4 regions of the Alicycliphilus soli genome follow, and region 4 is predicted to be linked to each of the others. Evidence: predicted binding sites of a transcription regulator. Region 4 holds the regulator's gene; each other region holds the start of a gene.
The links. The regulator FNR, encoded in region 4, switches genes on or off when oxygen is low (the NO sensors DNR and NnrR bind a similar motif). The targets are predictions, from matches to a motif close to TTGATNNNNATCAA.
Positions count from the first base shown of each region.

Region 1: a site for FNR is predicted at 4,015-4,028, ahead of ABUE11_RS11190 (DUF3149 domain-containing protein). Genes of this name have one in related genera too.
Region 2: a site for FNR is predicted at 3,142-3,155, ahead of ABUE11_RS00485 (universal stress protein). Genes of this name have one in related genera too.
Region 3: a site for FNR is predicted at 2,608-2,621, ahead of ubiM (5-demethoxyubiquinol-8 5-hydroxylase UbiM). Genes of this name have one in related genera too.

Region 1 covers NZ_CP160388.1:2,369,760-2,376,925, reverse strand. The annotation lists gene thrC (threonine synthase) at 1-1,165, shown strand, start outside; gene mobB (molybdopterin-guanine dinucleotide biosynthesis protein B) at 1,335-1,886, shown strand; gene glp (gephyrin-like molybdotransferase Glp) at 1,883-3,112, shown strand; gene ABUE11_RS11200 (MoaD/ThiS family protein) at 3,109-3,387, shown strand; partial or broken gene ABUE11_RS11195 (hypothetical protein) at 3,399-3,725, opposite strand; gene ABUE11_RS11190 (DUF3149 domain-containing protein) at 3,813-3,953, opposite strand; gene ABUE11_RS11185 (hypothetical protein) at 4,087-4,341, opposite strand; gene ABUE11_RS11180 (molybdenum cofactor biosynthesis protein MoaE) at 4,394-4,873, shown strand; gene kdpF (K(+)-transporting ATPase subunit F) at 5,006-5,104, shown strand; gene kdpA (potassium-transporting ATPase subunit KdpA) at 5,225-6,931, shown strand; gene kdpC (K(+)-transporting ATPase subunit C) at 6,945-7,166, shown strand, end outside.
Region 2 covers NZ_CP160388.1:103,734-110,899, forward strand. The annotation lists gene ABUE11_RS00465 (phosphoenolpyruvate carboxykinase (GTP)) at 1-487, shown strand, start outside; gene ABUE11_RS00470 (hypothetical protein) at 686-1,126, opposite strand; gene ABUE11_RS00475 (LysR family transcriptional regulator) at 1,264-2,220, shown strand; gene ABUE11_RS00480 (metallophosphoesterase) at 2,238-3,083, shown strand; gene ABUE11_RS00485 (universal stress protein) at 3,211-3,633, shown strand; gene ABUE11_RS00490 (TetR/AcrR family transcriptional regulator) at 3,641-4,252, opposite strand; gene ABUE11_RS00495 (alpha/beta fold hydrolase) at 4,346-5,128, opposite strand; gene ABUE11_RS00500 (flavin reductase family protein) at 5,288-5,770, shown strand; gene minE (cell division topological specificity factor MinE) at 5,774-6,037, opposite strand; gene minD (septum site-determining protein MinD) at 6,044-6,859, opposite strand; gene minC (septum site-determining protein MinC) at 6,903-7,166, opposite strand, start outside.
Region 3 covers NZ_CP160388.1:115,363-122,528, forward strand. The annotation lists gene ABUE11_RS00535 (acyl-CoA dehydrogenase family protein) at 1-101, opposite strand, end outside; gene ABUE11_RS00540 (alcohol dehydrogenase) at 230-1,297, opposite strand; gene ABUE11_RS00545 (LysR family transcriptional regulator) at 1,488-2,396, shown strand; gene ubiM (5-demethoxyubiquinol-8 5-hydroxylase UbiM) at 2,676-3,947, shown strand; gene ABUE11_RS00555 (solute carrier family 23 protein) at 4,081-5,382, shown strand; gene ABUE11_RS00560 (zf-TFIIB domain-containing protein) at 5,455-6,180, opposite strand; gene ABUE11_RS00565 (acetyl-CoA hydrolase/transferase family protein) at 6,340-7,166, shown strand, end outside.
Region 4 covers NZ_CP160388.1:2,648,354-2,655,519, forward strand. The annotation lists gene ABUE11_RS12615 (EAL domain-containing protein) at 1-897, opposite strand, end outside; gene ABUE11_RS12620 (HD domain-containing phosphohydrolase) at 890-2,218, opposite strand; gene ABUE11_RS12625 (sulfite exporter TauE/SafE family protein) at 2,315-3,040, opposite strand; gene hemN (oxygen-independent coproporphyrinogen III oxidase) at 3,044-4,426, opposite strand; gene fnr (fumarate/nitrate reduction transcriptional regulator Fnr) at 4,598-5,338, shown strand; gene ABUE11_RS12640 (hypothetical protein) at 5,387-5,674, opposite strand; gene ABUE11_RS12645 (FixH family protein) at 5,766-6,044, opposite strand; gene ccoG (cytochrome c oxidase accessory protein CcoG) at 6,106-7,166, opposite strand, start outside.

The DNA.
Region 1 (7,166 bases), 280 kb from region 4:
CTTCGGCACGCGCGAGATCGTACCGCTGCGCCGGCTCGAGGGCCACCTGTGGATCGAGGCCCTGTCCAACGGCCCCACGCTGGCCTTCAAGGACATGGCCATGCAGCTCCTGGGCAACCTGTTCGAGTACGAGCTGGCCCGCCGCGGCGAGGAGCTCAACATCCTGGGCGCGACCAGCGGCGACACCGGCAGCGCGGCCGAATACGCCATGCGCGGCAAGAAGGGCGTGCGCGTGTTCATGACCAGCCCGCATGGGCGCATGAGCCCATTCCAGCAGGCGCAGATGTTCAGCTTGCAGGACGCCAACATCCACAACCTCGCCATCGAGGGTGTGTTCGACGACTGCCAGGACATCGTCAAGGCCGTGAGCAACGACCACGCGTTCAAGGCACGCTACAAGATAGGCACCGTCAACTCCATCAACTGGGCGCGCCTCCTGGCCCAGGTGGTGTACTACTTTGCGGGCTACTTCCAGGCCACGCAGGACGATGGGCAAAAGGTCAGCTTCACCGTGCCCAGCGGCAACTTCGGCAACATCTGCGCCGGCCATGTGGCGCGCCAGATGGGCCTGCCGATCGCGCGCCTGGTGGTGGCGACGAACGAGAACGACGTGCTCGACGAGTTCTTCCGCACCGGCGCCTACCGCGTGCGCGGCTCGGCGGACACGCACGAGACCAGCAGCCCGTCGATGGACATCAGCAAGGCCAGCAACTTCGAGCGCTTCGTGTTCGACCTTGTCGGCCGCGACGCCGCGCGCACGCGAGACCTGTTCGCGCAGGGCGTGGCGCAGCAGGGCTTCTTCGACCTCGGGGGCGACCCGGTGTTCCAGGCCGCGCGCGCCCAGTACGGCTTCGAGAGTGGCAAGAGCACACATGCCGACCGCCTGGCCACGATACGCGACGTCCACCAGCGCTTCGGCCAGATCATCGACACCCACACGGCCGACGGCGTGAAGGTGGCGCGCGAGCACCTGGGCGCCGAGCCCATGATCGTGCTCGAGACGGCCCTGCCCATCAAGTTTGCCGAGACCATTCACGAGGCCCTGGGCCGTGCGCCCGAGCGCCCCGCGAAGTTCGAGGGCATAGAGCAGCTCCCGAAGCGCGTGCAGCGCCTGCCGGCCGATGCCGCGCAGGTCAAGGCCTATATCGCCGCGCATTGCGACTGATGCGCGCCATGTGGCCGGTGCATGTCCAGCAGGCGTGGGCAATGGCTTGCGCTTGCCCCGTCATCCCCGCGCACGCGGGGATCCAGGGGAACAAAGGGAGCCAGCGTCTCGAAGCCTCACCGCTGTGGATTCCCGCCTGCGCGGCCATGACGCGTCAAGGACGACATCCATGAAGGTGCTCGGCTTTGCCGGTTATTCGGGCAGCGGCAAGACCACGCTGATCGAGCAGCTCATACCCTTGCTGCGCGCGCAGGGCCTGCGCGTGGCGGTGGTCAAGCATGCGCACCACCGCTTCGACATCGACCACGAGGGCAAGGACAGCTGGCGCCACCGCCAGGCCGGCGCCGCGGAGGTCATCGTGGCCTCCGACCGGCGCATGGCGCTGATGCGCGAGTTCGAGCAGCCGCATCGGCTCAGCGTGCACGCGCTGCTGGCCCAGATCGACGCGCGCATGGACTGGGTGCTGGTCGAGGGCTTCAAGGACAGCGACCTGCCCAAGATCGAGGTCTGGCGTGCGCCCACGCCCGACCACCGCGGCGGCCCCGTGCTCTACCCGCATGACGGCCGCGTCGTCGCCGTGGCCAGCGATGCGCCCGCGCTGCCCGAGCCCACGCAACTGCCGCGCCTGCACCCGGGCGAGCCGCACGCCATCGTCCGGTGGATGCTGGCCCAGGGCGCGCGCTTTGACTATGCAAGACCCGCCGAGGAGACCTGCGAATGACCGCGAGAGCGCCCCTGAAACCCCTGGATGAGGCCCTGGCCGAGCTGCTGGAGCGGGCCCTGCCGCTGGCCGGCAGCGACACCGTGAGCACCTTCGACGCCGACGGCCGCGTGCTGGCCCAGGCCATCGTCTCGCCGCTGCAGGTGCCGCCGCAGGACAACAGCGCCATGGACGGCTACGCCCTGCGCTGCGCCGACGTCACGGCCCCGGGCGTCGCGCTCCAAGTGTCCCAGCGCATCGCCGCGGGTCAGACGGGCGCGCCGCTGGCCGCCGGCACGGCCGCGCGCATCTTCACGGGCGCGCCAGTGCCCGCGGGGGCCGACGCCATCGTCATGCAGGAAGACTGCGAGGCGCTCGCCGACGGCGCGCGCGTGCGCATCAACGCCGTGCCGCAGCCGCTCCAGTGGATACGCCGCGCGGGCGAGGACATCCGCCTGGGCGCCCAGGTGCTGGCCGCCGGCACGCGCCTGACCCCGGCCGCCCTGGGCCTTGCGGCCAGCGTCGGCCTGGCCGAGTTGCAGGTGGCGCGGCGCCCGCGCGTGGCGCTGTTTTCCACGGGCGACGAGCTCGTCATGCCCGGCGCTGTGCCGCCCGACAAGATGCCCCCCGGCGCCATCTACAACAGCAACCGCTTCGTGCTGCGCGCCATGCTCGAGCGCCTGGGCTGCGAGGTGACCGACCTAGGCATAGTGCCCGACCGGCGCGAGGCCACCGTGGCCGCGCTGCGCGAGGCCAGCGGCGGCCACGACCTGATCCTGACCAGCGGCGGCGTGTCGGTGGGCGAGGAAGACCATATCAAGCCCGCCGTGCAAAGCCTGGGCAGCCTGGACCTGTGGCAGATCGCCATCAAGCCCGGCAAGCCCTTTGCCTATGGTCATGTGGGTGGCGCGCATTTCATGGGCCTGCCGGGCAACCCGGTATCGAGCCTCGTGACCTTCTGCCTGCTCGTGCGGCCCTTTGTGCTGCGCCTGCAGGGCGTGGTCGATATCGCTCCTAAATCAATAGCTGTAACCGCTGGATTTGATTGGCCCAGGGCCGACAAACGCCGTGAATTCCTGCGCGTGCGCCATGCGCCGGACGGCACGCTCGAGCGCTTTGCCAACCAAAGCTCGGGCGTGCTCACCTCGGCCGCCTGGGCCGATGGCCTGGTGGACAACCCCGCGGGCCAGACGATTGCGCGCGGCGACCGCGTGCGCTTTCTGCCGTTCTCGGAGCTGCTGTCATGACCGTGCCCACCACACCCATCACCATCACCATCACCGTGCGCTACTTCGCCTCCATCCGTGAGGCCGTGGGAGTCGGGCAGGAGCGGCTGCAGACCCGTGCCGCCACGCTGGGCGCGCTGCGCGACGAGCTCATCGCGCGCGGCGAGCCCTGGGCCGGCAGCCTCGCGCGCGAGCGCGCCGTGCGCATGGCGCTCAACCAGGTCATGGGCCAGGAGGCGACGCCGCTGGCCGACGGGGCCGAGGCCGCCTTCTTCCCGCCCGTCACCGGGGGCTGACGGCCTCGGCCTCACACCCTCTCAGGCTCGGGCAGCTCGGGGCTGCGCCAGTTCAGCAGCTCGGCCAGGCGCAGCGTGATCCAGCGCGCCTCCGCCGCGCTCACGCCCGTGCCCGGCGCGGCCAGGCCCGCGTGCATGCCCTGCAGCACCCCTTCCTCGGAGCGTGCGCCGCTCTGGTAGATCTGCCCGGCCTGCTCCACGAGATGGCAGGCCAGGTCCTCGCACAGTTCGTAGCGTGCGCGCAGCTCGTCCAGGGGTAGGCGCAAACGCTGGCGCGCATCGCTTTAGAGCGCGATGAAGGAGGGCGGAATCAGGATCTGGTTGTCGTCTTCGTGCATGGGCGGCATTGTCCCGCACGGCAAACAACAAGGGCGCGGCACCTCGATGGATGCGGCGCCCCGGCGGCGGGTGTCAGCAGCGCCCCATCAGGACTTCTCGCCGTCCTTGGGCGCGTCGTTGCGCGTGAACAGCCAGACGAAGAAGGCCAGCATGCACAGCATGAAGCCGATGCCGACAGCGCTGAACAGACCCACCTCGGTGGTGAAGAGTTGCTTGAGCAATGCCATGACGCTTTTCTCCCGTTGTTGACTCTTGCGTTCATTGCAGCGCAACAGGGCGTGGGCGCCATTGAGGCAGGTCAAGAATACGGGTTTACCCTAGTATCCTGCTCGGGTATTGCCGCAGGGCCGGCGGCCCGGCTCAGTCGGGCACGAACAGGCGCTCGAAGCGCTCGCGGTCGGCCTCGAGCTCGAAGCTCACGAGCTGGCCCATCTTGCCGTCGGCCTTGCGGTAGGCGCCAAACAGGCTGTAGCGGCCCGCCAGGTCGAAGCTCGGCAGGTCGATGAGCGCATAGGGCTGGGCCACGAAGCTCTGGTGCGCAAACACCACGCGGTGCGCGTTCTGCGGCGAGGGGTAGAGCGTGTAGTCGGGTGTGTCTATGGTCTGCTGGGCCATGGGGCGGGGCGGTAAAGTGCTGGAAATCCCGCAATTTTGCCGCCCCGCCACCATGACCCGCGTTTCCATCCAGACCGAGGACTTCGATGTTTCCACCGAGCTTGCCGCTTTGCGTGCCCAGGACGCGCGCGTGGGCGCCGTGTGCTGCTTCGTGGGCACGGTGCGCGACCGCAACGAGGGCGACAGCGTGCGCACCATGGAGCTCGAGCATTACCCGGGCATGACCGAGAAGTCCATAGAGGCCATGATCGATGCGGCCTTCGCGCGCTTTGACCTGTACGGCGCGCGCGTCATCCACCGCGTGGGGCTGCTCGCGCCGCTCGACCAGATCGTGCTGGTGGCCGTGACCAGCGCGCACCGCGGCGAGAGCTTCCAGGCCTGCGAGTTTTTGATGGACTACCTCAAGACCCAGGCGCCGTTCTGGAAAAAGGAACAGACGCCTAGCGGAGCGCGCTGGGTCGATGCGCGCGTGACGGACGACGCGGCCATGGCGCGCTGGGGCCTGGCGCTGCCGCCGATGGCCCCATCTTGATGCGTTCTTGATACCCGCCAGCGCAATCTTGACCCCGGCCTGATACCCCCAAACCTAGCATTCCTCCATCGCACAACGGAGGAATGCCATGCACTTACCACCCCACCCCTTGACCGCTCCCAAGGAGCGCCCATGAGCAGCCCGCTGGTTCTTCAATGGCTGGCCGGCGCTGCCGTGCTGGCCCTGTTCGTCTACCTCGGCTACGCCCTGCTGCGGCCGGAGCAGTTCTGACGCCGGGAGTCGCGACATGGGAGACCTGCTCTTTATCGGCCTGTCGGCCGCGTTCTTTGCCGCTACCGCCTGGGCTGTCCTGGCGCTGCGTCGGCTGTGAATACGTTCCAAGGGGGAACTATGGAAATCAATCTCACCGGCTTTGCGCTGGTGCTGCTGGCCATGGGCGCGCTGGCCCTGCCCATGGGCCACTGGCTGGCCAAGGCCTTTGAAGACGAGCGCCACTGGGCGCTCGAACGCCTGAGCTACCGCGCCCTGGGCGTGGACCCGGCCGAGCGCATGGGCTGGGCGCGCTACGGCCTGGCGCTGCTCTTGTCCAACGCCGCCATGATGGCCCTGGGCTACCTGGTGCTGCGCCTGCAGGGCTGGCTGCCGTGGAACGACCTGGGCAACGCCGCGCAGACGCCGGACCTGGCCTTCAACACGGCGGCCTCGTTCATCACCAACACCAACTGGCAGGCCTACGCGGGCGAGAGCAGCCTGTCCAACGCCACGCAGATGCTGGCCATCACCTTCCTGATGTTCTGCGGCGCCACGGCCGGCGTGGCGGCGGCGGGCGGCTTCATCCGTGGGCTCGCGCGCGCCAGCAGCCAGGACCTGGGCAACTATTGGGTGGACTTCATGCGCGTGCTCTGGCGCGTGATGCTGCCGCTGTGCTTTGTCATGGCGCTGGTCTATGTCTGGCAGGGCATGCCGCAGACGCTCGACAGCCAGGCCGTGGCCACCACGCTCGAAGGCGCGCGCCAGCAGATCGTGCTCGGCCCGGTGGCCAGCTTCGAGACCATCAAGCACATCGGCACCAACGGCGGCGGCTTTTTCAGCATGAACGCCGCGCACCCGTTCGAGAACCCCACGCCGCTGACCAACACCTTGCACATCCTCTCGATGCTGCTGATTCCGTCGGCGCTCACCGTCACCTGCGGCCTGATGCTGGCGCGCCGGCGCCAGGGCTGGGTGTTCCTGGGTGCCTTCGTGGTGATGTTCATCGGCTTTCTGGCCCTGGTGTACGGCGCCGAGCAAAGCGGCAACCCGCTGCTCACCGCAGCGGGCGCGGACCAGCAGCTCTCGGCCAGCCAGAGCGGCGGCAACATGGAGGGCAAGGAAACGCGCTTTGGCATTGCCGCCACGGCCCTGTTCGTGACCACCACCACGGCGGCCACCACCGGCTCGGTCAACGCCATGCACGACTCGCTCACCCCCCTGGGCGGCCTGGTGCCGCTGGCTCAGATGATGCTCAACTGCGTGTTTGGCGGCGACGGCGTGGGCCTCATCAACCTCATCCAGTACGCCATCCTCACCATCTTTCTGGCCGGCATGATGATCGGGCGCACGCCCGAGTTTCTGGGCAAGAAGATCGAGGCGCGCGAGATCAAGCTCGTCATGCTCTCGGTGCTGGCGCACCCGGCATCCATCCTGGGCTTCACGGCGCTGGCCATGCTCTGGCCCGACACGCCCGCCAGCCTGGCCAACCGGGGCGCGCATGGCTTCTCCGAGGTGCTCTACGCCTACAGCTCGGGCACGGCCAACAACGGCTCGGCCTTTGCCGGCTTCAACGCCAACACGCCGTTCTTCAACACCACCATCGGCCTGGCCATGCTCGTGGGGCGTTACCTCACGCTGCTGCCGCTGCTGGCCGTGGCCGGTTCGCTCGCCGCCAAGAAGACCGTGCCCGAGGGCCCTGGCACCTTCCCCACCGCCACGCCGCTGTTCATGGGCCTGCTGGTGTTCGTGGTGCTCATCGTCGGCGGCCTGACCTTCCTGCCCGCCCTGGCGCTGGGCCCCGTGGTCGAGCAGCTGCAAATGCTCGCCGGCCAGGTGCAACCGTGATTGGAAATTTGCCATGACCACCCATACCCTTTCTGTTTCCGCCCGCACCCCGGCGCAGCGCAGCCCGCTGCAGGGGCTGCTTGGCCCCTGCATGCGCGGCGCCTTGTTCGTGGCCCTGGTGACGGGCCTGGCCTACCCGCTGCTCACCACCGGCGTGGCCCAGCTGGTGCTGCCGGCACAGGCCGCGGGCAGCCTGGTGCGCCAGGGCGATGCCATCGTCGGCTCGCAGCTCATC
Region 2 (7,166 bases), 1.3 Mb from region 4:
CACGGCCGCCGCCTTCGGCGCCCAGGGCGTGGTGCGCCGCGACCCGTTTGCCATGCTGCCCTTCTGTGGCTACAACATGAGCCACTACTTCCAGCACTGGCTGAACATGGGCGCCAGGATCGCCGGCCAGGGTGCCAGCCTGCCCAAGATCTTCACCACCAACTGGTTCCGCAAAAACGCCGAGGGCAAGTTCGTCTGGCCCGGCTATGGCGACAACATGCGCGTGCTCAAGTGGATGATCGACCGCATCGAGGGCGGCGCCCAGGGCCAGGAGACGGCCTTCGGCATCGCCCCGCAATATGCCGAGATCAACTGGACCGGCCTCGAATTCAGCCCCGCCCAGTTCGAGAGCGTGACCAGCATCGACAAGGCCGCCTGGGCCGAGGAGCTGAAGCTGCACGCCGAGCATTTCGACAAGCTGGCCCAGGGCCTGCCCCAGGAGCTGCTGGCCACCAAGGCCGAGCTGGAAAAGCGCCTGGCCGCCTGACGTGCCAACCCGCAGCACCGGGCACCCTGCCCGGTGCCGCGCGCCGCACCCAGCAAGCCCGCCCTTGCCGTGGCGGGCTTTTCTTTGCCTGCCGGCATGGGCCGGGAGTCCACGCGACCCACCGGCAACAACAAGGGCAACAAAAAGGGCACCCGAAGGTGCCCTCTGGTTCGCGCGCGGCCCGGGGGCCATGGCGCATCAGCGATAGCGGCGGATGTCCTCGACGGCGATGCCATTCATCGCGCGGCTCAGGTCGGCCATGAGGCGGGCGTCCTGCAGGGCGGCGTTCCACGTGGCCTCGTCCTCGGCATGGCGGCGGCGAGCCTCCGACCAGGCCCGCAGGGCCCCGCGCAGGGCCACCAGAGCGCGGCGCACCGGCGTGGCCAGCAGCGCCATGCTGACAAAGGCGACGAGCCACATCAGCGTCCAGCTGGCCAGCAGATGGCCATCGCTCCAGCTGTCCATGAACTGGTTGGCCAGGGCCATCAGCGCCGCCACCAGGGCAGCCAACAGAAGAGGGGTGCCGCTGCGCACGGCATCGAAACGGGTGGCGCTGTCGCGCAGGTGGTGGATCGCGCCTTCGATGCGGGCAACGCCGCGATGCTCAAGGGGAAGGTCGATAGCAACAAATTGGGTCATGATCAAAAGCCTTGTCGCCGCGGATGGCGGAACTGCCCTGGCGACAGGGGTGATACTAGGGTTAACCCTAGGCTATGTCCAATGGATAGTTTGAATCTCCGATATTCATGTGGGTGATATGTATGCCATGATTCGGCATGCCGCCCCTGAACTTCCGTACGTTGGATCTGAACCTGCTGCGCGTCTTCGACGAGGTCATGGCCGAGCGCAACCTCACGCGTGCGGCGGAGAAGCTGGCCATCACCCAACCGGCCGTGAGCAATGCGCTGCGCCGCCTGCGCGAGTCCGTCGGCGACGAACTGCTGGTGCGTGCCGGCCATGGCGTGGAGCCCACGCCGCGCGCCCTGGCCCTGTGGCCCTCGGTGCGCCAGGCCCTGGCGCAGCTGCAGGAAAGCCTGGCGCCAGGGGACTTCGACGCGGCCGCGGCGCACACCGACTTCGTGCTGGCCATGTCCGATGCGACCGCTGCCACGCTGATGCCGCGGCTCATCGAGCTCGTGGAACGCGAGGCGCCGGGCATCTCCCTGCGCGTCGTGCCCCTGACCACGCGCGACCCGCGCCCGCTGCTCGACGACGAGAGCGTCGATCTGGCCGTGGGCTACTTTCCCGCGGCGCTGGCCGACCTCACGGCGCGTGCCCAGACCGACACCGTGGTCACGCATGACAGCACGCGCCTGTACACCACCGAATATGTCTGCGTGATGCGCGCCGGCCACCCGCTGGCCCAGGGGCCGCTCACGCTCGACGACTATTGCGCCGCACGCCATCTGCTGGTGAGCTTTTCCGGCAAGCCCTATGGCTTCATCGACGGAGCCCTCACGGCCCTGGGGCGCGAGCGGCGCATCGTGCTCACGGTGAACCAGTTCTTCACGGCCGGCCGCGTCGTCGCCACGAGCGATCTGCTGACCATATTGCCGCGCCACTTCGTGGGGCTGGCCAACGTGGACGACCACCTCGTCTGGCGCCCCCTGCCCCTGCAGCTGCCCGCGGTGCATGTGGATGCACTCTGGCATGGCCGGCGCAGCCATGACCCGGCGCACCGCTGGCTGCGCGCGACCATTGCGCGTGCCGTCGGCATCGCCGCGCCCGCATGAGCACCACCACCGGCCCCATGAAGCTGCAACTGCTGTCCGACCTGCACCTGGAGACCCACCCGGGCTTCATGCCCGACCCCGCCCCGGGTGCCGACCTGCTGGTGCTCGCCGGAGACATAGGTTCGTACCAACATGGCTCCCTGCTCACGGACGAGGACTTCGGCCTGGCGCGCTTTTCGCCGCTGCCGCAATATGCCGGCTGGCCCACGCCCGTGGTCTTCGTGCCCGGCAACCACGAGTACGACGCCCAGGACTTCGACGCCGCGCACGCGCGCCTGCGCCGCACCTGCGACCGGCTCGGGCTGATCTGGCTGGAGCGCGAGACCGTCGTGCACCAGGGCGTGCGCCTGCTGGGCACCACGCTGTGGAGCGACTTCGACGCGCTTGCCGTGCACCATGGCGAGACCGATCCGGCCCGGCGCCTGCAGCGCCGCGAGAAGGCCTTTCGGGCAGCCAACTTCTATCTCGCCAAGACGGGTGGCACGCGCCGGGGCGAGCCCTTTCTGGCCGCACAGCTGCGCGAGCAGGGCCTGGCCTGCCAGGCCTGGCTGCGCGAGGCCTTGGCCCGGCCCTTTTCCGGCCCCACGGTGGTGGTCACGCATTTCGCCCCCAGCCTGCGCAGTGCCGACCCGCGCTATGGCCTGAGCCCCGGCACGGCCGGCTTCTGCAACGCCATCGATGAGCTGCTGCCCCAAGCGCGGCTGTGGCTGCATGGCCATCTGCATGCGCCCAGCGACTACATGGTCCAGGGCAGGCATGGCGATGGCCGGCCCTGGCGCTGTCGCGTGGTCGCCAATCCCCTGGGCTACGCGCGCAAGGGGGAGCAGGATGCGTTTCGGCACCACTGCGTGCTCACCGTATGATGACAAGGCTTGGAGCATGCCCATGCTCCAGGGCTCATGCCCCTACCGCACGACAAAGATGACCCAGGTCAAGACAACAGGCGCAGGCGCGAATTAGTCTGAAACACCGCTGATGGAGTAACCACTCATGAATATTCTGCTTGCCGTCGACGGCAGTCCCTACACCAAGAAGATGCTGGCCTATCTGGCCGCGCACGACGAGATGCTGGGCACCACGCACAGCTACACGGCCATCACCGTGCAGCCCCCGCTGCCGCCGCGCGCGCGCGCCGCGCTGGGCAAGGAGACCGTGGACAGCTACTACGCCGAGGAGGGCGAAAAGGTGGTGTCTCCCGTGGTCAAGTTCATGGCACGCCATGGCGTGCAGCTCAAGACCATCACCAAGGTGGGCCCGGCCGGCGAGACCATTGCCAAGGTGGCCGAATCGGGCAAGTACGACCTCGTCGTCATGGGCACGCACGGCCATGGCTCGCTGGGCAAGCTGGTCATGGGCTCGGTCAGCACCCAGGTGCTCGCCAACTGCACGGTGCCCGTGCTGCTGGTGCGCTGACAGTTGGTCAGGCCGTGAGGCCGCCAAGGCAGGTGGCCATGGCCCAGTCGACGATCTGGGAGCGGTCGTAGCCGCGCTCGCGCAGCAGGTCGAGCATGGGGTCGGCCGAGCGTGCGAGCAGCGCGCACAGAACCACGTCCGGCGGCTGTTCGGCGCGCAACTGCCCCTGGGCCTGGGCCTCGGTGATCCAGCCCAGGATGCGCGCATTCACCTCCTGCATCGATGCCTGGTAGGCGCCGCAGCAGCGCAGCGCCTGGGCCAGGGCCGAGTTGCGCTGGGGCAGAAACGGCGTCTCGTCGTCGAGCTGCAGCTCCAGCGACCAGCGCAGCAGGGCCTGCAGGCGCTGCAGGGCCGAGAGCTCGTCGGGCAGGCCGCCGAGGAAGCGCTGCAGGCGCTCCACCAGATGCACCATGGCGGCTGTGCACAAATCGTCCTTGCCCGAGAAATGCTTGTAGAGGCTGGCCTTGGCAATGCCGACGGCCGCGGCCACTTCGTCCACGGTCATGGTCTCGAAGCCCTTTTCGCCGAGCAGGCGGCTCGCGGCCTCGACGATGGCATCCTCGCGCGCCCGGTGCATCTGCGCCTTGAACGAGGGGCGGGATGGCGACAAGGTGTTCATGCAATGCATGTTAGCCAGACTGGGATAACCCCAAAGACCCTGTGAGACGTCGGATGCTTGCGCGCCAGGTGTCCGCCTGCGGCTGCGTTCGGCTCAGTGCAGCCGCCGCGCGGGCTCGGCGAGAAACTCCAGCAGCGCCTGCTCGAACGCCTCGGGGTTCTCCAGTTGCGGCCAATGTCCCACGCCCGGCATGAGCTGCACGCGCGCATCGGGCAGCACATGGGCCAGCGCCAGCAGGGCCTCGGGCGGGGTGCAGCGATCCTGTTCGCCGCCGACGAGCAAGGTAGGCATGCCCACGCGCATGAGCGCGGCGGCGCCGTGGGTGAAGCTCGTCAGGGCCTGCAGCGCGCGGCGGTAGGTGGCCGCGTGCACATGGCCGAGCGCGTGGCGCGCCAGTTGCAGGCCTTCGGGAAGGGCCTGGGCGCCGGCGTCGCGCTCGACCACCTGGGCCGCGAGGGCGGCCATGTCCAGGCCCTGTTCCAGCCGCGCCAGGCGCGGCGCCACCCAGGCGGCGTGGGAGGCTGCATCGAGCGGCGGCCCCCCCGCGCACAGCACCAGGCGGCGTACGCGCGCGGGCTCGCGCAAGGCAAGCTCCAGTGCCAGCATGGCGCCGAAGCCGTGGCCGACGAGCGTGGCCGCGTCGCATTGCAGCGCGTCGAGCAGCAGCAGGGCGCGCTGGGCCAGGCCCTTGAAGCCGTAGGGTTCGACGGGGGCGCTGCGGCCATAGCCCGGCATGTCCCAGGCCACGGCGCGCCAGCCCGCGGTGGCCAGGGTCTCGAGCTGCGGTGCAAAGCTCAGGTGGCCGCCATCGGCGTCGTGCAGCAGCAGCACGGTGGGGCCGCTGCCCAGGACGGAGAAGGTGGGGAGCAAAGACATGGCTGGCCTGCAGGCTTGACGCTGCGGTCGATAATAGCCCCCCTCGCCATCTGCTGCGGGGCCTTGCGCTCCGTGCCTTTCGTGACTCAGCCGATTTCCCCTACCGCCGTCGCCCATCCCCCCGAGTTCTCGCCGCGCGAGTTTCGCGATGCGCTGGGCATGTTCGCCACGGGCGTGGCCATCGTCACGGCACGCGGCGCCGATGGCATGCCCGTGGGCATGACCATCAACTCGTTCAACTCGGTGTCGCTCGAGCCGCCGCTGGTGCTGTGGAGCCTCGCGCAGCGCTCATCGCTGCTGAGCGTGCTGGCGACGACGCGGCACTGCGCCATCCATGTGCTGACGGCGGCGCAGCGCCCGCTGGCCGAGCGCTTCGCCACGCGCGGCATCGATCGCTGGGCGGGCGTGCCTCACCACCCGGGCCTGCACGATGTGCCGGTGATCGAGGGGGCGGCCGCGGTGTTCGAATGCCGTGTGCGCAGCCAGTACGCGGAGGGCGACCACACCATCTTCGTCGGCGAGGTGCAGCGCTGCGGGCACCAGCGCGGTGCCTCGCCCCTGCTGTTCCACGGGGGCATGTTCTATACCGAGCACCCGCTGGGCCGCCTCTCGCCGAAGGCGGCCGGCCCCATGGGCAAGTGAGCCCTACTTGGCCCCTTCGGGCAGTTCGATCTTGACCTCGAGCACCTCGAGATCGTCCTGGCGCTCGAAGTGCACCTTGAGGTCGTCGGGGTTGATCTTGATGTACTTGGAGATCACGGCGACCAGTTCGCGCTGCAGCGCCGGCAGATAGTCGGGCGTGCCGGCGTTGCGGCCGCTGCGCTCGTGCGCCAGGATGATCTGCAGGCGCTCCTTGGCGACGGCGGCGGTCTTCTTCTTCTCGCCGAGCAGAAAGGACAGCAGGGACATGGCCGCTTACCTCCCGCCGAAGATGCGCTTGAAGAAGCCGGGCTTGACCGCCTCGACGAAGCGCAGGGGCTTGTCCTCACCCTGAAAGCGCGCCACCACATCCTTGTAGGCCTCGGACACGTCCGTGCCATTCAGGTGGATGGCCGGCAGGCCCTGGTTGGAGGCCTGCAGCACGGCCTCGGACTCGGGGATCACGCCGATGAGCTTGATGCGCAGGATGTCCTGGATGTCCTCCAGGCTCAGCATCTGGCCGTCCTGCACGCGGTTGGGGTTGTAGCGCGTGATCAGGAGATGCTCCTTGATGGGGTCCTGACCCTCGATGGCGCGGCGGGTCTTGCTGCTGAGCATGCCCAGGATGCGGTCGGAGTCGCGCACCGAGGACACCTCGGGGTTGGTCACGAGCAGGGCCTCGTCCGCGTAATGCATGGCCATGAGCGCGCCGCTCTCGATGCCAGCGGGCGAATCGCAGACGATGTAGTCAAAGCCCATCTCGGCCAGGTCCTTGAGCACCTTGCCCACGCCGTCGAGCGTGAGCGCGTCCTTGTCGCGCGTCTGGCTCGCGGCCAGCACGAACAGGTTCTCGCACTGCTTGTCCTTGATGAGGGCCTGGTGCAGGTTGGCCTCGCCCTGGATGACGTTGATCAGGTCATACACCACGCGGCGCTCGCAGCCCATGATGAGGTCCAGGTTGCGCAGGCCGACGTCAAAGTCGATGACGGCGGTCTTGTGGCCGGCGAGCGCCAGGCCCGATGCGAAAGCGGCACTGGTGGTGGTCTTGCCCACACCCCCCTTGCCGGAGGTCACGACGACGATTTTGGCCATGTTCTGATGAATCCTTGGGTTGCTGTCTTGAATGAGTGATGGGTTACAGCGGCTCGATGAGCAGTTTCTCGCCGTCGAGCCGCACCTGGGCCTGCTTGCCGCGCACGTTGTCGGGCAGCTCGGTCTCCGTCGTGCGGTAGATGCCCGCCACGGAGACGAGTTGCGGCTCCAGGCAGGTGCTGAAGATGCGGGCGCTGGTGTCGCCACGTGCGCCGGCAATGGCGCGGCCGCGCAGCGGGGCGTAGACATGGATGTTGCCGTCGGCGATCACCTCGGCGCCAAAGCTCACCATGGCCAACACCACCAG
Region 3 (7,166 bases), 1.3 Mb from region 4:
AGGCGGGCGATGGCGCCCTGCAAAAAGGCGCGCACCTCGGCGCGCAGGGCCTCGTCCTCGGGGGGGATGCGCGTGAGCGCGAGGGAATCCAGGGTGCTCATGCCGGTGTTCCTTGTGCAAAAGCGGGCCATGCGCCGCTGCGGCCGCGCCCACCACTGTCCACGGGGTGCGACCCTGGACCCCGACTTGCGCCGGGATGACGGGTGGGCAGGCCGTGCCGCGCGCCACGTCAGGCGTCCGTGCCCGGCGTCAGCACCTGGCGCCCTATGGCCTTGCCCTCCTCGAGCGCCAGCAGGGCGGTGAAGGCCTTGCCGAGCGGCATGCAGGTCGTGGGCACGGGGGGCAGGTGCTTTTCGCGCGCCAGGGCGATGAGCTCCTGCAGCTCGCGCAGATTACCCACGTAGGTGCCCTGGTAGGTGGTGGCGCGCAGCGGCATGAAGGGCGTGGGAATGTCCACATGGCCGCCGAACAGGCCGATCTGCACCAGGTGGCCGCCCTTGGCCATCATGTCGATCGCGGCCTGCACCGTCTGGCTCGAGCCCACGCAGTCCATCACCGCCCAGACGGCGCCGCCGGCGGCGCGTTTGATGTCGGCCATGAAGGTCTCGCTGCGCGGGTTGAAGGCGGCGTCGGCGCCCGCGGCCAGGGCCGCGCCATGCTTGGATTCGTCGGGGTCCACCACCAGCGTGCCGGCGCCGCCCAGGGCCTTGACCAGCATCACCGCCATCAGGCCCAGGCCGCCCGCGCCGAAGATCACGATCTTCTCGTCAGCGAGCACCGCGGGCGCGAACTTGCGGATCGCGCTGTAGGTCGTCAGGCCCGAGCAGGCATAGGGCGCGGCGTGCACGGGCGACATGTCGCCGATGTCGACCAGGTAGCGCGACTTGGGCACCAGCACATGGTCGGCATAGCCGCCGGGCTGGTACACGCCCATGGAGCGGCCGGCCATGCACAGGTTCTCGTCGCCGCGCAGGCAGACCTTGCACTCGCCGCAGCCATGCCAGGGGAAGACGACATAGCGCTTGCCCACCTGCACGCCCGTGACCTGCTCGCCCACGGCGATGACCTCGCCGGCGATCTCGTGGCCCATGGTCAGCGGCAGCTTCATGCCGCGGTCGGTCATGGACAGGGTCTTGCCATGGCCCAGGTCGTACGAGCCATGCCAGATGTGCAGGTCCGAATGGCACACACCCGCGGCCTCGATGCGCACCAGCACCTGGTCGCCCGTGGGCTGGGGGGTGGGGCGCTCGGTGCGCACCAGGGGTTGGCCAAGCTCGGCGACGTCGTAGCTGATCATGCTGTCTCCTCTTTGTGGGTGATGGTGTTGGGGCCGCGGCCGGTGCCATGGCCGGGGCACAAGATACACGAGGCCATGCGCCGGGCCATGCACCGGGCCCCGTGCGCCCTGCATCGGCTGCACTGTAGGCAAGTCGGCGTGGCGGTGTCTAATATTTAAAAAAGCATTTTCAATATTCGGCAGGTATCACATGAAGCTGCGCCAGCTCCAGCAATTCGTCGCCCTCGCGGAGACCGGCAACTTCCACCGTGCGGCCGAGCGCCTGCACATGGCGCAGCCGCCGCTGTCGGTGTCCATCCGCAGGCTCGAGGAGGAGCTCGGCGGCGCGCTGTTTGCGCGCTCCAGCAGCGGCGTGCTGCTCACCGCCGCGGGCCAGGCCATGCTGGACGAGGCGCGGCGTGCGCTGCTGCATGCCGAGCAATGCCGCCAGGCCGTGCAGCACGCGTGCGAGGGCACGGGCGGGCGGCTGCGTCTGGGCTTCATAGGCTCGGCCACCTATGCGCTGCTGCCGCGGTTCATCCCCTCGCTGCGCGCGCGCTACCCGCAGATCACGCTGGAGCTGTCCGAGGCCACATCGTCCGAGATCCTCGAAGGCCTGGCCGCGCGGCGCCTGGACGCGGGCCTGCTGCGCTATCCGCTGCTCGACGCGAGCGGCTTCGAGCTGCTGCCGCTCGAGCGCGACGATTTCGTGCTCGCCGTGGCCGAGACCAGCCCGCTGGCCGCACGCGAGTCCATCGCGCTGAGCGAGGCGGCGCACGAGCCCTTCATCATCTACCCGCGCGCCAAGGTGCCGGGCCTGGCGGCGCTGGCCATGATGCGCTGCCAGTTCTCGGGCTTTGTGCCGCGCGTGGCGCAGGAGGCTGCCCAGGTGCAGACCATCATGAGCCTGGTGGCCTCGGGCCTGGGCGTGGGCCTGGTGGCCGGCGTGGCGCGCCAGGTGGTGCCGCGCGGCGTGAAATGCCTGCGCCTCACCGACAACCCGCCGGGCTTTCACGTGAGCATCGCGCTGGCGCGCCGCGCGGGCGACACAAGCCGCCTGGTGCAGCGCCTTGCCGACCATGCGCTCGAATGTGCGCGGGGGCAGGGGAGTTGGGGTTGAATTGGCCTGCGGCGCTTATCTGGAGGGCGCAAGCAGCTATATATTTTGAAGTTTGTGCAGGGCGCAGGTGGATGCGTGCCCCTGGCATGCCCTGTTCACCATGCCCGTCATCCCCGCGAACGCGGGGATCCACCTGCCATCCAGGCCGACAATGCATGATCCCCGCGTTCGTGGGGATGACGGTGGTTGACGCATCCATCGTCATCCCGACTTGACCCCCAACAAGCCCCCACCCCGAGAGCCGGCGGACAATGCCGCCCCATGGCTATGACCGATGTGATGACCGATTCCCTTTCCACCCCCTCCTCGCCGCCCCAGGCCGGCGCCGACGTGCTCATCGTCGGCGGCGGGCCGGCCGGGCTGTCGCTGGCGGCCTCGCTGGCGCAGGCCGGCCTGCGCGTCACGGTGCTCGAGCAGCAGGCCGAGTCCGTGCTCGCCGACCCGCCGCCCGACGGGCGCGAGATTGCCCTCACCCACCCCAGCGTGGCCACGCTGCAGCGCCTGGGCAGCTGGCAGCGCCTGGCCGAGCACGAGATCGGCCTGCTGCGCGAGGCCCAGGTGCACGACGGCCCCGTGGGCCAGCGCGGCGCCATGCAGCTGCACGCGGGCGGCAGCGGCGTCGATCACCTGGGCTGGATCGTGCCCAACCACGCGCTGCGGCGCACGGCCTACGAGGTCGCATCGCGCGAGCCGCTGGTGCGCCTGATCACCGGCGCGCGCGTGACGCGCGTGGCCGTCACCCCGGCCCATGCCGAGCTCGACTACAGCCAGGATGGCCAGCCCGCCCAGAGCCTGCGCGCGCCGCTGCTGGTGGCGGCCGACAGCCGGTTTTCCAGCATCCGGCGCCAGCTCGGCATAGGCGCGTCGATGTACGACTTCGGCCGCACCGTCATCGTCTGCCGCCTGCGCCACGAGCTGCCGCACCACGAGGTGGCGCATGAATGCTTCGGCTACGAGCAGACCCTGGCCATCCTGCCTCTGCCGCCCGACCTGATCGACGGCAGCCCGCAATGCTCGGCCGTGATCACCACCGGCGCGGCCCAGGCGCAGGAGCTTCTGGCCCTGCCGCCCGAGGAATACGCGGCGCGCGTGCAGGCGCAGTTCCAGCACCCCCTGGGCGCCATGCAGCTCGTGGGAGAGCGCCATTCCTACCCGCTGGTGGCCGTCTACGCGCACCGCTTCGCCGCGCCGCGCTGCGCGCTGCTGGGCGACGCCGCCGTGGGCATGCACCCGGTCACGGCCCATGGCTACAACCTCGGGCTGGCCGGCGTCGAGGGCCTGACGCGCGCCATCGCCACGGCCCATGCCCATGGCGCCGACATCGGCGCGGCCAGCGTGCTCGCCCCCTACGCGCGCGACCACCACCGCCATGCCTGGCCGCTCTACCAGGGCACGAACGCCATCGTGCGCCTGTACACCGACGCCCGGGCGTTGCCGCGCCTGCTGCGCCAGGCGGTGCTCGCCGGCTCCAACCGGCTGCCGCCGCTCAAGGGGCTGATCGTGAGCCAGCTCACGGGCAGGCGCCCGGCCTGGCCCACGCTGGCGCCCTGAGCTTTGGCGCCACTTCCGTTTTCATAGCTTCTGTCGCTTGTGCAACAAGCGCCAGAGGCTATTTTTGTGCCTGGCTTACGCGGCTCTTGCCAAACCCTCTACCATCGCCCCACCCAACAACAGGAGCGAACAAATGGGGATGTTTCAATGGAGCGAGCGCCCGGCACAGGCGCTGGCAAACGGGGGGGTGATAGGCCCCGAGGAGCGCCTGCCCTGGGGGCAGACGGGGCTCATGGGCATACAGCATGTGATCGCCATGTTTGGCTCCACGGTGCTGGCGCCCATCCTCATGGGCTTTGACCCGAATCTCGCGGTGTTCATGAGCGGCATAGGCACGCTCATCTTCTTTTTGATCACCGGCGGCCGCGTGCCGAGCTACTTGGGCTCGTCGTTCGCCTTCATCGGCGTGGTGATCGCGGCCACGGCCTATGCGGGCAAGGGGGCCAACGCCAACATCGGCGTGGCGCTGGGCGGCATCATCGCCTGCGGCGCCGTGTACGCGGCCGTGGGCGTCATCGTGCACCTGGTCGGCACGGGCTGGATAGAGCGCTTCATGCCTCCCGTGGTCACGGGTGCGGTGGTGGCGGTGATCGGCCTGAACCTGGCGGCGATACCGATCAAGAACATGGCTGCGAACAACTTCGAGGCCTGGATGCAGGCGCTGACCTTCGTCTGCGTGGCCCTGGTGGCCGTGTTCACCCGCGGCATGGTGCAGCGCCTCTTGATCCTCGTCGGCCTGCTGGCCGCCAGCGTGCTCTACGCCGTGTTCACCAACGGCATGGGGCTCGGAAAGCCGGTGGATCTGTCGGGCGTGGCGGCCGCGCCCTGGTTCGGCGTGCCGCAGTTCCACGCGCCGGTGTTCAGCGCGCCGGCCATGCTGCTCATCGTGCCGGTGGTCATCATCCTCGTCGCCGAGAACCTGGGCCACATCAAGGCCGTCACCGCCATGACCGGCCGCAACCTCGACCAGTACATGGGCCGCGCCTTCATCGGCGACGGCATTGCCACCATGGTTTCGGGCGCGGCCGGCGGCACGGGCGTGACGACCTACGCCGAGAACATCGGCGTGATGGCCGCCACGCGCATCTACTCCACGGCGGTGTTTCTGGTGGCCGCGGGCATTGCCGTGCTGCTGGGCTTTTCACCGAAGTTCGGCGCGCTCATCCAGGCGATTCCGCTGCCCGTGATGGGTGGCGTGTCCATCGTGGTGTTCGGCCTGATCGCGATTGCCGGCGCCAAGATCTGGGTGGACAACCGCGTGGACTTCTCGCAGAACAAGAACCTCATCGTGGCCGCCATCACGCTCATCCTGGGCACGGGCGAGTTCACGCTCAAGTTCGGCGACTTTGCCCTGGGCGGTATAGGCACGGCGACCTTTGGCGCCATCGTGCTCTACGCGCTGCTCAACCGCGACGCAGGCGGTCGGGCGGCCTGATCGTCAGGCACTGCGAAAACAATAGCTGCCTGCGCTTTATGGACAGGCGTTAGAGGCCATTTTGATGCTGAATCAGCGCCGCAGCAGCGACCAGACCAGCTCCACGCCCGCCGTCACCAGGTCGAACTGCAGGCCGGTGCGGCCCTCGACGCGTTCGCGCTGGCGTTCGCGTTCCTCGCGCGCGTTCATGCGCTCGAGCGCCACCAGCGCGTCGGCCAGCTTGTCGGGGCTGCGCTGCTCGCGCGCGGAGTCCATCATCGCGCCGTAGCGCTGCAGCGCGCGTTCCACGGCCTGCGGGTCGAGCAGCGACAGGGCCGAGCGGCACCAGGGGCAGGCATGCTCATGGCGGATGTCGACGCTGCCGCCGCATTGCGTGCAGGCGATGGTGCCCACGCGTTGCGCCAGGGCCTCGCGCTCGCTCTGGCTCAGGTGGCGCACAAAGCCCTTTTCGACCATGAAGGAGCCAAAGGTGGAAAAGCGCCCGTGGCGCGCCGCGCAGCGGTAGGTGACGTAGCGCCCGCCCTGGGCGATGTCGTAGCCCTTGACCAGGTCCTTGGTGCAGCGCGGGCAGGCCAGGCGCGTGGCGAGCGGCTGGTGGGCGTCGCCGTGATGGTCGTGCAGCAGCTCGAACAACTGCAGCACGGCGGCCGGCGCGAGCCGCGTGTTCTCGCTCGGGTCGAACCACAGGCCCTGGCAGGCAAAGCACAGATCCAGCTCCACGGCGCGCCCGTCGCTGGCGTCCAAGCGCGTGATGTGCATGGGCTGGCGGCAGGAGGGGCAGGGCGTCTGATGTGGCATGCGGGCCATCCTAATCTGTTTCGATCTAGGGTAAACCCTAGGAATTAAAGCAAGGGTTTACCCTTGTGCGGCGCTAAGATGCCGCGCGTTTTTTTGCGTCTGTAGGAGTTTGTAGTGTCCACTTCCCGCATCCAGCACGCCGGCCTGCGCGGCAAACTGATGAGCGCCGCCGAGGCGGCCGCGCTGATCGCCCCCGGCCACACCGTGGGCATGAGCGGCTTTACCGGATCGGGCCACCCCAAGGCCGTGCCGCAGGCGCTGGCCGCGCGCATCGAGGCCGCGCATGCACAGGGGCAGCCGTTCCAGATCAACCTGTGGACCGGCGCCTCCACCTCGCCCGAGCTCGACGGCCTGCTGGCCAAGGTGGGCGGGCTGCGTCAGCGCCTGCCGTTCCAGTCCGACCCGGCCTGCCGCGAGCGCATCAACGGCGGCGAGATCGACTATGTGGACCTCCACCTCTCGCATGTGGCCCAGCATGCCTGGTTCGGCTTCTTCGGCCGCATGGACGTGGCCGTGATCGAGGTGCTGGGCATCCTGCCCGACGGGCGCCTGATCCCCTCGGCCGCCGTGGGCAACAACAAGACCTGGCTGGAGATTGCCGACAAGGTCATCCTGGAGGTCAACGGCCAGCTTCCCGCCGAGATGGAGGGCATGCATGACATCTACTACGGCACGGCCATCCCGCCGCGGCGCCAGCCCATCGCCATGACGCAGGCCACCGAGCGCATCGGCGAGCCCTATCTGCGCGTCGATCCGGCCAAGGTGGTGGCCGTGGTCGAGACGCACGCGAGCGACCGCAACACGCCGTTTGCCAGGCCCGACGCCGTGTCCCAGCAGATCGCGGGCCACATCATCGAATTCCTCACGCACGAGGTGAAGATGGGCCGCCTGCCCAAGGACATGCTGCCGCTGCAGTCGGGCGTGGGCAATGTGGCCAATGCCGTGCTGGCCGGGCTGCTCGATGGCCCGTTCGACGACCTGCTGGG
Region 4 (7,166 bases):
CACCGCATGCTCCGCCGACGCCCCCAGCAGTTGAGCACATGCGGCATTGATGCGTGTGATCACACCATGCTTGTCCGCGATGAAGATGGCGTCCAGGCTCGACTCGAACACCCTCGCTGCCAGCCTCAGATCGGCTTCAGCCATGTGCTGCGCAGTGATGTCGCGATAGGCATACACACGACCTGCGGGACGCCCCTGGACAAGTTGCGGCCTGGAGCGCTGCTCCACGATGGTGCCGTTGCGCAATCGCAGAACATCTGCCGTCTCGCAAGCGGGTTCGTGCGCAATCGCTGCCAGTCGCGCACGGAAGAACTCCGAATCCAGCGCCTGGCTTTGCATGTACGCCCAAATCGCAGCGTCATCGCGCTTCAACAGCAATTCGTGTGGCAGCTGCCATATCTGTGCCAGGCGCTGATTGAAGGCCCGCAGGTGCCCCTGCAGGTCGCAGGTCAGCACGCCATCGACCGACGAATCGAGCGTAGCGCGCAACTCGGAAAGCAATGCCTCCAGTTCCAGGCGCGACGCTTCCTGCTCCGACCGATCCTGCATGGTCACCAGCAGGCACTGGGTGGCATGCGGTGAGGCGGGTGCGTCAATGGCGATGACGCGACGATCCACCGGCACCAGCGCCCCGCTGCGCAGATTGCGCACCCAGCTGTGCGAATGGATGCCCGCCGCAATGTCCGCACCTGACTGGCTCCAGAAAATCTGATCCTCCGGGGTGGCCGCCAGCTCAAGAACGAGCATGCCTCGCATGTCGGCACTGCGTCTGCCCACCAACTGCCCCGCGGCATCGTTCGCCTGCAGGATCTGAAGCGTCGTCGCATCCACCAACCAGGCGGCAAGACTCAGCCCATTCCAGATGGCCTCGAATGGCTGCCCACCTGCGTTACTCACGACGCCTCCCCCGCTCCACCGAATCCTGCGCACGCTCGAAGTAGTAGCAAATGCGCGGCTGCGGCAGCAAATGGTCCAGCACCTCACGCGGCAGCTGCGCCGGTTTCACGCTGCGCAAGATCCCAAGGTCCGGGCGATGTGCGAGTCTCAGCAACTGAACCTCTCCATGCGCGGAATCGGCCCGATACGAAATGACGTTGGGACGCAGTGGATGGCTGGGATCTGCGTTCACCACCAGTGCAAAGCTGTCATCGACAAGCTGCACCAGTGTTCCAGGCGGGTACACACCCATCATGCGCACGAACGCGGCCAGCACTGCGACATCAAAGCATTCTCGCCGCAACGCGTAGAGACTGGCCACGGCCTCATGTGGCGTCATGGCCGGCTCTCCGTGCAACGGATTGCACAGGCGGTCATAGCGATTGACCAGGGCCAGGATCTGCCCCCAGAGGCTCATGTCGTCCGCAATCAGGTGCAATGGAAATCCACTGCCGTCAGCCATTTCATGATGCTGCGCAATGGCAATGAGCACATCACTCGGAAGCCCCATTCGCTGGCCGAGCGCCACGGACAGTCCTACATGTTCGCGATACCGGTGCATGTCGTCGGGGCTGAGCATTGCGCCCGGCTCGGCGATATGTTCAGGCAACTCCACCTTGCCCAGGTCATGAAGCAAGGCCGAAATCCCCAAACCATGGAGTTCCGGTGCCTTGAGACCCAGTGCTTGCCCGAGCAGCAGAGCCAGAACCATGACGTTGACCACGTGAGCGGCAGAGTGCCGGTCGACCGCGCCGGCCAACAGGTGCACGGCACATGGGCCCTGCGTCAGAAGATCGTTGACACAAACGTCAATCAGAGCCTCGGCTTGCATGCGCGCCTGCTGCGGCGCCTCACGTACATCGACAGCGATAGCGCAATACGCGCCCGCAGAGTCCACGAAGCGTTGCTGACAGCGTTCCTGCGTTGCCAGGTACTGGCGTATCAGGTCTTCATCCGCCGCTTCGGAAGGCTGCGCAATCGTGCTGGCCTTGTCAACGATGTACTCCAGCGGCGCGGGACTGCTTCGTGCGAACCGATCCAGGGCGGATGTGGTGACGAGGCTTTTGGCCGGAAGATAGCGCACGGTCTTCATGCCAATCTTTCGGAGTACATGTATCTGCTTCGGCGACGAGATCCTGAAGCTGCTCATCGGAAAGGGATGGTTGATCCACCCTCCCTCGAGCTGGATGTACATGCCCACCCGTAGCGCATCGACACTGATAAGGATTGACTGACTCACTGTTGCACGGTTCTCGGTGTGTGCGCAGATGCCAAACCGCATCTGCGCATTGCGTGTGAACCATTATCACAGTTACATGAGTCACATGTTTGTTACGTAAGCCCTATGATGCAAATATTCAACACTTGTATCGGGCAATCAAGGCAAACACCAGGGTGCGGGCTGACCGTGCACCACGTCCATCCACAATGCAATGCTCCCCATAGCAAAGAGCACCAGCCCAGCCAGCCTGGTCGCCATGGAACTGACGATGCGCTGCATGCGCGCTCTCGCCCGCTGCCATGCCAAGGGGCCGGCAATCAACCATATGGCACTTCCGACACCAAAGAGCACCATGCACAATGCCCCGCGCGCCACGCTACCGCTGAGTGCGGCGGTCAGCAAGGCGGTATACAGCAGACCACAAGGCAGCAGTGCCCAGGCCATGCCGATGGTAAAGAGCCCCCCCGGACGCAACGCGAGCGCACGCACGCGTACCCACACCGAACGACCAGCATTCTCCAGCCAGGCGGGCTGCCTTGCCTGAAGCATCATCAGCAGCCCCCAGCCCAGAACCAGCACGTGAAACAATGTCCACACGGGGCGCAGGGCTGCGCTACTCTGACTCAACCACGCCAATCGGTCCATCGCAAGGGCTACCGCAGCACCTGCTGCGCCGTAACCCGCAAGTCGCCCCATGTGAAAGCCTGCCATGCGTCGAAACGTGGCGCCGCGCGGTGTTGGCCTCGTTGCCTGCGAATGCCCTTTGCCTGCGACGACACCGCCGCATGTCAATGCCGCGCAAGGTGCAGCACACATGACAAGGCAGTGCGGCCCACCTGTCACCCCCATCAAGAAAGCCGTCGAGGCCAGAGCCAATAGCATGGCTCAGATGATGCGTGAAAACCGCGCTCGGTTCCGATCTGCCTGCAAATACTTGTCGAACACCATTGCGACACCCCGCACGAAGAACCAGCCCATCGTGGTGACAGTGACGCCCTCAGGCGAAACGACAACAAGTCCCTGCTGCTCCATCTCCTCGAGTTGTCGCAGCTCGGCCTCAAAATAGCGCCGGAAATCAATGAGCCAAGACTGTTCAAACGGCTCGAAAAGCAACTCCCCCTGACACATGAGGGCCATGATGGCCGCGCGCCGCACCAGATCATCCTTGGTCAACGCCAGGCCACGCACGACCGGCAGGTGGCCATGGTTGATTGCGTCGTAATACTCATCAAGCGTCTTCGCGTTCTGACTGTAGGTTGCGCCCACCCGACCAATGGCCGACACACCAAGGCCGATCAGATCGCAATCGGGCTGCGTGCTGTAGCCTTGGAAGTTGCGATGCAACCGCCCCTGACGCTTGGCCACAGCGAGCGCATCGTCGGGCAACGCGAAATGGTCCATGCCCACATAGACGTAACCGGCGTTCATGAACGCATCTATGGAGCGCGCCAACATGGACACCTTGGCGGATGCCATCGGCAGTTCTGAAGTGATGATCCGTCGCTGCGCCTTGAAGCGTTCAGGCAGATGGGCATAGGCATAGAGCGCAATGCGATCAGGACGCAGTTGGGCGACCTGCTCCAAGGTACGGTCGAATGACTCGGGCGTTTGCCTGGGCAAGCCGTAGATCAAGTCCACGTTGACTGATTCAAAGCCCAGCTTGCGCGCACTCTCGACCAGACCAAACACCTTCCCGGCAGGCTGTATCCGATGCACAGCCTTCTGCACTTCGGGATCAAAGTCCTGCACGCCGAAGCTGAGTCTGTTGAAGCCCAGTTCCGCCAGGAGTGCCAGTCGCTGCTCATCCACCGTACGGGGATCCACTTCGATGGAGTACTCCCCCCCAGGCACGAACACGAAGCTCCGCTTGAGCATGCCCATCAATTCCCGCAAACCATCGTCGGACAGGAACGTCGGCGTTCCACCTCCAAAATGCAGCTGGCTCACATGTTGGCCGATGCCGCAGTGCGCGGTATGCAAATCGATCTCACGGCTCAAGTACCGTAGGTACACCTCGGCACGCTCGGGATGCTTGGTGATGATTTTGTTACATGCACAGTAGTAGCAAAGGGACTCGCAAAACGGGATGTGTACATACAGGGACAGCGGCATGGCCTTGGCCACGGACCCGACACGGCGCTGTGCCAGTGCAAGGATGTACTCTTTCTCTCCAAATGCCTCCACAAAGCGATCTGCAGTGGGATAGGAGGTGTAACGCGGCCCCGGAACGTCAAAGCGACGCAGAAGCTCAGTTGTAACGACAGTCATGAAGGGATTCCTTGCGGTTCGAGCGCACTGTGCCGTACAGTCTGGTCAGCGTCCTTGACGTCGATCAAGCATCCGCAATGTCCAATGGACGACAATGCAGCCTTAGATCAAAGTCTTCCAACAAGTTGCGATGCAACCCGCTTCCACAGTGGCCAGGGGCAGGCTCGCATCATGAACCGGATATCCATGCACACTCCTCAGTCCATCAAAGTAGCCTGCTCGAACTGCAACTTGCGCGAGTTGTGCATGCCTGTAGGGCTGGACGAGCAGCAGCTCAAGCGCATCGACGATATCGTCGCGGTGCGCCGCAAGGTCAAACGCGGGGGCACGCTCTTTCGCAATGGCGAGCCCTTCACGTCTCTCTTTGCCATACGCACCGGATTCTTCAAGACCTGCGTGGCCACCGAGGACGGACGCGACCAAGTCACCGGCTTTCAGATGGCAGGTGAGATCATAGGCCTCGACGGAATCGTCAACGATCGACACACCTGCGATGCCGTGGCCCTCGAAGATGCCGAGGTTTGCGTGATGCCATTTGAACGCATCGAGGAGCTGTCGCGCGAATTCACCGCATTGCAGACCCATGTCCACAAGATCATGAGCCGGGAGATTGTGCGGGAACATGGCGTCATGCTTCTGCTCGGAAGCATGCGTGCGGAAGAACGGCTTGCAGCCTTTCTGCTGAACCTGGTGCAGCGTCTTCACGCGCGGGGATTCTCACAGTCGGAACTGGTGCTGCGCATGACCCGCGAGGAGATTGGAAGTTACCTGGGCCTCAAGCTGGAGACGGTGAGCCGCACCTTCTCCAAGTTCGTCGAAGACGGAATTGTCGAAGTCAAGCAACGTCACGTTCGCATTGTGAATACAGAAGCCTTGAAGCGAATCGTGAACAATCAGCAGTCTGGGCACTAGCCAGTTCCGGGCTTCACCTGCCCCCCACACTCAAAGCAAACTGGTGGATCAGGAGGCGTAGTTCGAATCACCATCGCGCCCAGTCCTGCGCGATGAAGGGGAGCCATTGAACTCGAACGGAGAAGCGGCAAGCAGCGTTGTGAGTGCGCCCGAGATCATGATGATCACCCAAAATGCAAAGAATGCGACCGTATAGACAGCCTCTCGCGAGAGCCGGGTTGGCTCGTCAGACCATTGCAGCGCGGCAGGATCAACAAAGGCAAACACCAGCATCTCGAGAACGCCGGCCATCAGGAATGCCGGCCAGGCAATCCACATCAGTCGCTGCACCCACATAGAAGCACCTCCAGATTGACCTGCGAAAGCCTAGCATCAGATGTGCAACCCGTGTCTTCCCGTTTCCCCCTAGGCCGGCCAGCTCGCTGCGTCAGCGAGGCTGGTCTTCCGCCGGCGTAGCCGCATGATTTCTACCCTTGATGGCAGGTGTCATGCTTGCGTCCTGGCTCTTCAGGGTCTCGTTGATATTCAGACCTCTTTGATAATAGTCTTCAGACAATAGTGGGTCAGGCTGAGCAAGTGCAAGCCAAAGCGTCACGAAGCCTGCAATTACCACAATTACTGGCCCGGCGATGATCAACCAGACATGGCCATATCTCCACCATGGCTGCTTTGCCGACAGATTGGTCTCTGGTGTAGTTGTGGTCATGACATCAAACTCCGCGACCCAATGAAGGCCCAACAAACATAAGAACAGCACTGCTCCCTTGCTAACGAGGAACAAGGAACACCGACTTCTCCGCAACCCCGGCCTGGCCACCCTGCTCTCGAATATCGAAATACACCGGATGCGAACCCGGCGCCGCCGAACCATAAGGAATCTGCAAGCGCACGACGACCCAGCGCGACTCCGCAGGGCCTATTTCGACATCCCCATCGGACACGACCTCCAGACCCTCAAGGCCGCGTGCCGCAATGGTATAGCGCTGAACGCCCTCGGTGGCATTCATGATTTGCAAACGATAGATATTCTCCAACTTGCCGCCAGCGACAATACGGGACAAGGCAGCACGATCCCGCACCACATCCACCTTCAATGGAGTGCGAACGACCAAGCTCGCCATCATTCCAATACAAAGCGCCAGCAGTATGGTGGTGTAGAAAAGCACGCGCGGCCTAAGCACCCTCTTGAATATCTCCGCCTGAGTCCAGTGGTTTTTCACACCATTCTGTGTTGAAAACCGAATCAACCCACGCGGATATTGCATCTTGTCCATCACGGTATTGCATGCATCCACACACAGACCGCAACCAATACACTCATACTGAAGGCCGTTGCGGATATCAATACCCGTCGGACACACCTGAACACACAAGGAACAGTCAATGCAATCACCCAAGCCCTTGGCCTTGTGATCCACGGTCTTCACGCGAGGCCCACGCGGCTCGCCACGCTCGGGATCGTAGGTGACGATCAGGGTGTCGCGGTCAAACATTGCGCTCTGGAATCGCGCATAGGGACACATATACTTGCAAACCTGCTCACGCAGATAGCCCGCATTTCCATAGGTAGCCAAACCATAGAAGAAAACCCAGAAAAGCTGCCAGGTCCCATGCAACGCAAGCAGCTCGCCGCCCAGTTCACGAATCGGGACGAAGTAACCGACAAAGGTAAAACCTGTCCAGAAGGCAACAGTCACCCATATGACCTGCTTGAGGGTCTTCTTCCAGATCTTCTCAAAATTCCATGGTCCATTGTCCAGGCGTATCCGAGCACTGCGATCACCCTCGATCTTGTGCTCAATCCACATGAATATCTCTGTATAGACGG